DNA from 2 places in the Streptomyces sp. NPDC049687 genome. Region 2 is predicted to be linked to the other one. Evidence: riboswitches for the same ligand, from Rfam matches in the RefSeq annotation. Region 2 holds a riboswitch; the other holds the start of a gene.

Region 1 (5,071 bases), on a different contig from region 2:
GCCAGGGGATGCCGACGCCGCCGCCCGGCGCGTGCGGGTTCAGCCAGAGGCCGTAGTGGTCGGGGTAGAGCGTGCGGGCCACGTCCACTCCGTCGATCACCTCGTACGAGCGGTTCCAGCCGCTGGCGCTCAGTTCCTGGGCGGAGGTGACGCAGGGGGCGTAACCGTGGCCGTCGACCTCCATGTTCCCGTACTGGGCGTCCGGGGAACCGGCCTGGCCGTGCCACAGGAGCATCCAGACCTGGCCGGAGGCGGGGGTCGCGAGCGCGCGCAGGAGAGCCTCGTAGGCGTCGTAGCGCCCGGGTGTGACCTGGCGCAGCATGTGTTCGACCTGTCCGGCCGCGATGCCGCTGGCGCTCACCGTTTACCGCCCCTTCTTCTGTCTTGCCCCGCGTCGGAGTCCAGCTTAAGCGCCCTGGAGCCCGGGACCCGTTGTGCGTTCGCGAGTGCGGGTCGTGTGTGGCCGGTCGCGCCCGGCGGCGGAGCCGCACATCGATACGGCCCCGCGCCCTGGAGGGGCCCCTCAGCGCGTGTAGAAGGGGCGGACGCGTTCCCTCATCCACTCGGCCACCGGGTCCTGGGCCACGTCCAGGAGGATGAGGTTGACGGGCCACTTGACCGGGACCCGGCCCATCGCCCGGCCCAGGGCGTCGAGGGGGAGTTCGCGGAGGTCGCCGTCCAGGTGGGTGACCTCGACGCCCACGAACATGACGGGGTCGGCCGTTTCGACGACGGCGAGGCAGCGGCGGGCCGTGAGGACCACGCCCGTCGTCTCGAACTCGGCGGAGGCGGCGGAGAGGAAGTCCACCGGGTCGTCCTGCCAGTCGGGTTCGAAGAGGCGGACTCGGCCGCCGCTCGCGGGGCCGTCCAGCACGGTGCGGCCGGCCCGGCACAGCTCGGCCACGGCCGGCGGCGGCAACGGGATGCCCACGACTCCGTCCGGGTTGACGAGGATGCCGACCTGCGGAGGCAAGCCGCGGGCGAACTCGACGGCCGGGGCGATCGTGAACGACATGTGGGAGCCGACGACCTGCCGGAACTGCTCCTCGGAGCTGAACACCGGCACGTACGCCTGGCCCTCGAGCTCCAGCGTCGGCAGGTCGAGGGGGCCGCTGTGCGGGCCGCCGCCGCTGGGCAGGGGCACCCAGACGAAGCTGCGGCCGAGCACCTCCACGATGCGTCCGCCCGCGCCGGGCACGCCGAGGGAGGCGGAGAGCACCTCCTCCAGCTCGTTGCCGGGCCATCCGCCGTGCGGGTGGGGGTGTGCTTGCGCCGGGAAGTCCGGGGAGACCGGGAAGTCCGCCGGGGGGAAGTCCATCTGCCTACCGCCTGCTGGGAACCGCTGCTGTGGCTGAAAGGCTAGCGGGTGTCGGGGGACTTTCCTCGGCCCTTGGAGTCCCGCTTGCCGGGGTCGGTGGGGCTCAGCCCGTGAAGGCGATCCGGCTCAGGGTGTCCGCCGCGGGACGGTCGAGCAGGACCACCGAGCCGATACCCGCGGGCAGTCGGCCCTTCTCCGCCGAGCGGATGAGGCGGGCGGCGGCCCTGCGGTGGCGCAGGAACGCGTACCGGGAGACGCCCCGGCCGCGCTCGCGCTGGCCCTCGATCGCCGTGTCCGGGCTGACGTCGAGGAGCAGCAGGTGCAGGGTGCCGCCGCGGCGGCGGGCCTCGCGGGCCAGCCAGTCGCGCACCCAGGTCTGCGTACCGCAGTCGTGGACGACGACACCCTCGCCGGTGCGCAGGGCGCGGCGCAGTCCGGCGTAGTGGGCGAGGCGGACCAGGGGGCGGTAGACGGCGTAGGGCAGGAAGCGCGGGGCGCGGGCGTCCCAGCGGTCGCGGGTGTCCTGGGAGTCGATACGGATGCCACGGACCGCGCGCCGCATGAGCGTGGACTTGCCGCTGCCGGGCAAGCCCGTGACGACGACCAGGTCACGCGGGCCGAAGAGCAGGCCGTGCGGGCTGTGGCCGGCCCGCTCGCGCAGGTCGCGGACGACGGGTGCCGGGCGCTCGGCGCACTGGTCGCGGGCCGGGACGGCGGGCTGCTTCGGCAGTGCGATGCCCGTGGTCGTGGCGTACGCCGTGGTCCTGTTCACCGTGATCGTCCTCCCCTGGGGCTCGGAGATCCCATGCCCGTCAAGTGTAAAGAGAAGGTAATACCCGCTGTCTCGCCATTTCGTGCGCGTCCTGCCACAGCCCGGTTACAGATGCCGCCCTGCCGTGGACGGGCGATGCGTGCAATGATGTGCGCGCCAACTGCATACCGGCCGTTTGAATCCGCGCGGGAGAGTCCCCAGCAGCAGTTTCGCCGGGGCGCCGAAGGAGCAAGTCCCTCCCTTGAATCTCTCAGGCCCCGTTACCGCGCGGGCGAGGCACATCTGAAAAGCGGGCCGCCGTCTGCGGTGGCCCCACCCAAGGTGCAAACCGTGGTCACGTTCGTGGTCATGGCGAACCTCTCAGGTTCCGATGACAGATGGGGAGGAACGACCTCGCCCGTCATTGCCCTGGGAGACGACCGTCCGATGAGCAGTACCGAAATCCGTCGTACCGCGCTCGATGCCCTGCATCGCTCGCTCGGCGCGACGATGACCGACTTCGCCGGCTGGGACATGCCCCTTCGCTACGGCTCCGAGCGCGACGAGCACAACGCCGTCCGTACGAAGGCCGGGCTCTTCGACCTCTCCCACATGGGTGAGATCACCGTGACCGGTCCGCAGGCGGCCGCCCTGCTGAACTTCGCCCTCGTCGGCGACATCGCCTCGGTGGGCGTGGGCCGCGCCCGCTACACCATGATCTGCCGGGCCGACGGCGGCATCCTGGACGACCTGATCGTCTACCGGCTCGCCGAGACCGAGTACATGGTGGTCGCCAACGCCTCCAACGCCCAGGTGGTGCTGGACGCCCTGACCGAGCGCGCCGAGGGCTTCGACGCCCAGGTGCGCGACGACCGGGACGCCTACGCCCTGATCGCCGTCCAGGGCCCGAACTCGCCGGCGATCGTCAAGGCGCTCTCCCCCAGAGTCTCGACTTCGCTCGATCCGGGAGGTGCCCCCATCGCCGACCTCGACGGCCTGAGGTACTACGCGGGCCTGCCCGGCACCGTCGCCGGAGTCCCCGCGCTGATCGCGCGCACCGGATACACCGGCGAGGACGGCTTCGAGCTGTTCGTGAAGCCGGAGCACGCGGTCGAGCTGTGGCAGGCGCTGACCAAGGCCGGCGAGGGTGCCGGTCTCGTCCCCTGCGGTCTGTCCTGCCGGGACACGCTGCGTCTGGAGGCGGGCATGCCGCTGTACGGGCACGAGCTGAGCACGTCGTTGACGCCCTTCGACGCGGGGCTCGGCCGGGTCGTGAAGTTCGAGAAGGAGGGCGACTTCGTCGGGCGCGAGGCGCTCGCCGAGGCGGCCGGGCGTGCGGCGCAGAACCCGCCGCGCGTGCTGGTCGGCCTGGTCGCCGAGGGCCGCCGGGTGCCGCGCGCCGGGTACGCGGTCGTCGCGGGCGGCGAGGTGATCGGCGAGGTCACCTCCGGCGCCCCCTCCCCCACGCTGGGCAAACCGATCGCTATGGCGTACGTCGACGCCGCCCACGCGGCGCCGGGCACGCCGGGCGTCGGCGTGGACATCCGGGGCAGTCACGAGCCCTACGAGGTCGTGGCGCTGCCCTTCTACAAGCGCCGGAAGTAGAGACTGACAGCGGTGGGTGCGCGTGACCCTGCGCACATTTCCGCTGCTCACGCACGTGTTCCGTAGTCCCCCCTTCATCAGCACACTCCCGCGTACAGGAGAATTCAGGCCATGAGCAACCCCCAGCAGCTGCGCTACAGCAAGGAGCACGAGTGGCTGTCGGCCGCCGAGGACGGCGTCTCGACGGTCGGCATCACGGAGCACGCGGCCAACGCGCTCGGCGACGTGGTCTTCGTCCAGCTCCCGGAGGCCGGCTCCACGGTGACCGCGGGCGAGTCCTGCGGTGAGCTGGAGTCGACCAAGTCGGTCAGCGACCTGTACTCGCCGGTGGACGGCGAGGTCGTCGAGGTCAACCAGGACGTCGTCGACGACCCGGCGCTCGTGAACTCCGCCCCCTTCGAGGGCGGCTGGCTGTTCAAGGTACGCGTCGCGGGCGAGCCGGAGGAGCTGCTCTCCGCCGACGAGTACACCGCCTTCACCGCCGGCTGAGGACCCACATGACTGTTCTGAACACGCCCCTGCACGAGCTCGACCCGGAGATCGCCGCCGCGGTCGACGCCGAGCTGAACCGCCAGCAGTCCACGCTCGAGATGATCGCCTCGGAGAACTTCGCTCCGCTCGCGGTGATGGAGGCGCAGGGCTCGGTCCTGACCAACAAGTACGCCGAGGGCTACCCGGGCCGCCGCTACTACGGCGGCTGCGAGCACGTCGACGTGGCCGAGCAGATCGCGATCGACCGGATCAAGGAGCTGTTCGGCGCCGAGTACGCCAACGTCCAGCCGCACTCGGGTGCCTCCGCCAACCAGGCGGCCCTGTTCGCGCTGGCCCAGCCCGGCGACACCATCCTGGGCCTGGACCTGGCGCACGGCGGCCATCTGACCCACGGGATGCGGCTGAACTTCTCCGGCAAGCAGTTCAACGTGGTCGCGTACCACGTGGACGCCGGGACCGGCCTGGTCGACATGGCCGAGGTCGAGAAGCTCGCCAAGGAGCACCGCCCCAAGGTGATCATCGCCGGCTGGTCGGCGTATCCGCGGCAGCTGGACTTCGCGGAGTTCCGCCGGATCGCCGACGAGGTCGAGGCGTACCTGTGGGTGGACATGGCGCACTTCGCGGGCCTGGTCGCGGCCGGCCTGCACCCGAACCCCGTCGAGCACGCGCACGTGGTCACCTCCACCACGCACAAGACCCTCGGCGGCCCCCGCGGCGGCGTCATCCTCGCCAAGAAGGACTTCGCGAAGAAGCTGAACTCGTCCGTCTTCCCGGGCTTCCAGGGCGGTCCCCTGGAGCACGTGATCGCGGCGAAGGCGGTCTCCTTCAAGGTGGCGGCCTCGGAGGACTTCAGGGAGCGCCAGCGCCGTACGGTGGACGGTGCGCGGATCCTCGCCGAGCGCCTG
Region 2 (5,071 bases):
GCCCGCTCAGTCCTCGTACGTGTCCAGCGGCGGGCACGAGCAGACCAGGTTCCGGTCGCCGAAGGCCTGGTCGATCCGGCGCACCGGCGGCCAGTACTTGTCGGCGGCGGACACCCCGGCCGGGAAGACGGCCTCCTCACGCGTGTACGCGTGCTCCCACTCGCCACCGAGCGCGGCCGCGGTGTGCGGGGCCTGGCGGAGCGGGTTGTCCTCGGCCGGCCACTCGCCCGAACCGACCTTCTCGATCTCCGCGCGAATCGCGATCATCGCCTCGCAGAACCGGTCCAGCTCGATGATGTCCTCCGACTCGGTCGGCTCGATCATCAGCGTCCCGGCCACCGGGAACGACATCGTCGGCGCGTGGAAACCGTAGTCGATCAGCCGCTTGGCGACGTCGTCGACGCTCACCCCGGTGGCCTTGGTCAGCGGTCGCAGGTCGATGATGCACTCGTGCGCGACCAGCCCGCCCGGGCCGGTGTAGAGCACCGGGTAGTGCGGCTCGAGCCGCTTGGCGATGTAGTTGGCGCTGAGCACCGCCACCTGCGTGGCCCGCGTCAGCCCCTCTCCGCCCATCAGCCGCACATAGGCCCAGGAGATCGGCAGGATCCCCGCGGAACCCCAGGGCGCCGCCGAGATCGGCCCCACACCCGTCTCGGGCCCGGCGGCGGGCTGCAGCGGGTGGTTCGGCAGATACGGCGCGAGGTGCGACCGTACGGCCACCGGCCCGACCCCCGGACCACCGCCGCCGTGCGGGATGCAGAACGTCTTGTGCAGGTTCAGGTGCGAGACGTCACCGCCGAAGTGCCCCGGCCTGGCCAGCCCCACCAGCGCGTTGAGGTTGGCGCCGTCGACGTACACCTGCCCGCCCGCCTCGTGCACCTGGGCGCAGATGTCGGCGACGTGCTCCTCGAACACCCCGTGCGTCGACGGGTACGTGATCATCAGCACCGCCAGCTCGTCCCGGTGCCGTTCGATCTTCGTCCGCAGGTCCTCGACGTCGATCTCACCGTCCTCGGCGGTCTTCACGACGACGACCTTCATGCCGGCCATGACGGCGCTCGCGGCGTTCGTCCCGTGCGCGGAGGACGGGATCAGACACACGGTCCGCTGCTCGTCGCCGTTGGCCCGGTGGTATCCGCGCACGGCCAGCAGCCCGGCCAGCTCGCCCTGCGACCCGGCGTTCGGCTGCAGCGACACCTTGTCGTATCCGGTGACCTCGGCGAGCCGCTCCTCGAGCTCACCGATGATCGTGAGGTAGCCCTCCGCCTGCTCGGCGGGCGCGAAGGGGTGCAGCTGCCCGAACTCGGGCCAGGTGACCGGCTCCATCTCGGTGGTCGCGTTGAGCTTCATGGTGCAGGAGCCCAGCGGGATCATGCCCCGGTCGAGCGCGTAGTCCCGGTCGGCGAGCCGGCGCAGATAGCGCAGCATCGCGGTCTCGGAACGGTGCTGGTGGAACACGGGGTGCGTCAGGATCGCGTCGGAACGCAGCAGCCCGGCCGGCAGCGCCTCCGCGGCGACCGCGTCGAGCGCCTCGATGTCCCCGTCCACCCCGAAGGCGGCCCATACGGCGGCCACCTGGGCCCTCGCCGTCGTCTCGTCGCAGGCGACCGACACCTGGTCGGCGTCGACGAGGCGCAGGTTGACCCCGTGCTCCCGGGCGGCGGCGACGACCTCGACGGCCTTCCCGGGCACCCGCACGGTCAGCGTGTCGAAGTAGGAGCCGTGCACGACCTCGACTCCGCCGGCCGCGAGCCCGGCGGCCAGGATCGAGGCGTACCGGTGCGTCCGTCGCGCGATCGCCCGCAGCCCGTCGGGCCCGTGGTAGACGGCGTACATCCCGGCCATCACCGCGAGCAGCACCTGCGCCGTGCAGATGTTGCTGGTGGCCTTCTCCCGCCGGATGTGCTGCTCACGCGTCTGCAGCGCGAGCCGGTAGGCCTTGTGCCCGTCGGCGTCGACGGACACCCCGACGAGCCGCCCGGGCAGGCTGCGCGCGAACTTCTCGTGCACGGCCATGTAGCCCGCGTGCGGTCCACCGAATCCCATCGGCACGCCGAAGCGCTGAGTCGTCCCCACCGCGATGTCCGCCCCCAGCTCACCGGGCGACTTCAGCAGCGTCAGCGCGAGCAGGTCGGCGGCGACGGTGACGAGCGCGCCGAGCTCGTGCGCCTGGTCGATCACGGCCTTGATGTCGCGTACCGCCCCGGAGGCGCCCGGATACTGCAGCAGCACGCCGTTGATCTCCCGCGCGGCGATGTCTGCCGGAATTCCTTCGGCGAGGTCGGCGACCACGACCTCCACGCCCGCCGGCTCGGCGCGGGTCTCGATCACCGCGATGGTCTGCGGCAGCACATCCGCGTCGACCAGGAAGAGGCCCTTCTTGTTCTTCCCCATCCGCCGGGACAGGGCCACCGCCTCGGCGGCGGCCGTGCCCTCGTCGAGCAGCGAGGCACCGGAGGTGGGCAGCCCGGTCAGGTCGGCGACCATGGTCTGGAAGTTCAGCAGCGCCTCGAGCCGGCCCTGCGAGATCTCCGGCTGGTAGGGCGTGTAGGCCGTGTACCAGGCCGGGTTCTCCATGACGTTGCGCAGGATCACCGGCGGCGTGAAGGTCCCGTAGTACCCGAGCCCGATCATCGAGTCGAGGACCTGGTTGCGGTCGGCCAGCGACCGCAGCTCCGCCAGGACCTCGGCCTCGGTGCGCGCGTTGGGCAGGTCCAGCGCGTCGGCGTTCTTGATCACGTCCGGGACCGCGGCGGTGGTGAGTTCGTCGAGCGAGCCGTATCCGACGTGCGCGAGCATCTTGGCCCGCGCCTCCTGGTCGGGCCCGATGTGGCGCTGCTCGAAGGGGATGCCCTGTTCGAGCTCGGTGAGCGGAATGCGATCGGCGGTCATTGCTGAGGCCTCCTGGTCTGACGCGACCTTCGAGGGGCACCACGGCGCGGGTGCCCGGACGGCCTCCCCCTCTGTCATCTCAACCTGAGAGCTTCACCGACCGCCACTGGGGCGGCCGGCTTTCACCGTCGGTGAGGACGGAAGCCGTCGACGCCGTCGACATCCGCCCTGCTTTCCAGAGTGACCTCGTCCGCGCGGTACGTGGGCCTGAGAGATTCCGGGGAGGATTTGCTCCTTCGGCGCCTCCGACGGTCTTCGGAGGACTCTCCCGCACGGGGTCAGCAGCCGTTGTCAGACTATCAGCGAGGTCAACGGGGCCTCCTCGAGTGGCCGCTCGTCCCAATGTGCTCTTTTGTAGTGCTTACGGATGAGTTGCGACCAAGTGGAGGGCCCGTGCAGACCGACATCGATCCGCGCAACCTGATCGGCCGCAAGGCGTTCGACCGCAACGGCACCAAGATCGGCACCATCGACGAGGTCTACCTCGACGACGCTACGGGTGTGCCGGAGTGGGCGGCCATACGCACCGGCCTGTTCTCCCGGGACGCCTTCGTCCCCCTGGAGCCCAGCGAACTGGTGGACGGCACTCTGCGCGTCCCCTTCGACCGGGCCCTGATCAGGGACGCCCCCGACTTCGGTGTGGGCCGCCACCTCTCCCCGGAGCAGGAGCTCCAGCTCTACCACCACTACGGCCTGGACGTGGCCGCTCCTTCCCCTCTCCCCGACCACGACTTCGGCAGGCTGGCGGGCACCGACGAGACCTGACCGCTTCAGGCACAGGCCCGTATGAGAGCGGCGAGTACCCCGCACGGGTCGTGCAGCACACGGGCGCCATCCGTGACGACCCGACAGGTACCGGCGTCGACGGGATCGGTTCGCGCCCAGTCCGCGGACGTGACCCCCAACTCGACCTCCAGTCCGGAGCCCGTGACGTGCCGCACCTCGGTGACGGGCCCCCACGCCCGCACCCGGACCACTTCCCCCAGGTCCAGCTCCCGGACGCAGCCGCCGTCGGCGGTGTACAGGTCCGGTTCCTCCACGAGCAGCACGAGATCGACGTCCGAATCAGGGCGCGCCGAGCCCCGCGCACAGGACCCGACGAGCAGCAACCCGACGACATCCGCCCGCCGTACGGCCCATCGGGTGACCCGATCGACCACGCCCCGCATCTCGGCCTCCCGCCCCCCGGACACCTCACCGGCTTTCACGAACGCCCCGCCATACGCTTCCGGTCCCATGCCACTCCCCCGTCGTCAACGACCCCATCGGGTCCGAACCTCCCGAGCCATTCACTCTGCGTAACGAATCATGCTCACTCCGTGTTCCCGAATCCAGCCCTGGTTCCTGAGAAGTCGGCTCCAGGCCCCCGGGGCCCTCCCCCGGTCTTCGCCGCACCAGCGGCAAGGGGTCCGCAGACGCCAGCTCAGGATCGTCCACCCGGAACGTCCGCACCCGCCCCGGCTCCGACTCAGGCGTCTCGAACCGCACGGTGACCCGGCCCAGCCCGCTGCCCTGCACCCAGCCGTGACCCAGCTCGGTGTGGACCACGTCATGCCCGGGGCGCCACTGATGCTCGACCGGCACCGGCTCCGCAACGGCCGGCTTCTCGGGAAGCTGCTCCTCGGCCGCTCCGTCCGCCCGCTCCTCCTCCGCCGCCTGGGCGAACAGGTCCTCCTGCGTGAAGTCCGCCAGACCGCTGACGCCGACCCCGAGCAGCCGCACCCCGCCCGTGGTGTCGACGGAGTCCAGCAGCCGGGCGGCCGCCTCCCGTATCACCACCGGATCGTCCGTGGGCCCGCGCAGGGTCTCTGACCGGGTGAGCGTGGAGAAGTCGTACCGCCGCACCTTCAGCACGATGGTCCGCCCCGACAGACCGGACCCCCGCAGCCTGCGCACACACCGCTCCGCCAGCCGCCGCACCTCCAGCTCCACCCGGATCCGGTCGTGGATGTCGATGTCGTACGTGTCCTCGACCGACACCGACTTGGCCTCGCGCTCCGCCACCACGGGCCGGTCGTCGCGCGCCAGCGCCATCGCGTACAGCCCGTGCCCGTGCGCCTTGCCCACCAGGCGCACGAGCTCGTCCTCACCGGCCTCGGCCAGCTCGTCGACCGTGGTGATCCCGGCCCGCCGCAGATGGTCGCCGGTGGCCGGGCCGACCCCCGGCAGGGTCCGCACC

Evidence for each region. Region 2 has a riboswitch for glycine ahead of gcvP (aminomethyl-transferring glycine dehydrogenase). Riboswitches for the same ligand answer to the same signal wherever they lie in the genome.
Region 1: another riboswitch for glycine. It lies ahead of gcvT (glycine cleavage system aminomethyltransferase GcvT); the one in region 2 lies ahead of gcvP (aminomethyl-transferring glycine dehydrogenase).

Annotation. Positions count from the first base shown of each region.
Region 1 covers NZ_JBITLN010000028.1:16,307-21,377, forward strand. The annotation lists gene ACIBVL_RS42035 (enhanced serine sensitivity protein SseB C-terminal domain-containing protein) at 1-361, opposite strand, end outside; gene ACIBVL_RS42040 (enhanced serine sensitivity protein SseB) at 524-1,318, opposite strand; gene ACIBVL_RS42045 (AAA family ATPase) at 1,422-2,090, opposite strand; glycine riboswitch at 2,267-2,366, shown strand; gene gcvT (glycine cleavage system aminomethyltransferase GcvT) at 2,517-3,674, shown strand; gene gcvH (glycine cleavage system protein GcvH) at 3,786-4,163, shown strand; gene glyA (serine hydroxymethyltransferase) at 4,172-5,071, shown strand, end outside.
Region 2 covers NZ_JBITLN010000011.1:9,457-14,527, reverse strand. The annotation lists gene gcvP (aminomethyl-transferring glycine dehydrogenase) at 7-2,892, opposite strand; glycine riboswitch at 3,078-3,173, opposite strand; gene ACIBVL_RS30115 (PRC-barrel domain-containing protein) at 3,286-3,657, shown strand; gene ACIBVL_RS30110 (nucleotidyltransferase domain-containing protein) at 3,663-4,100, opposite strand; gene ACIBVL_RS30105 (DNA polymerase IV) at 4,087-5,071, opposite strand, start outside.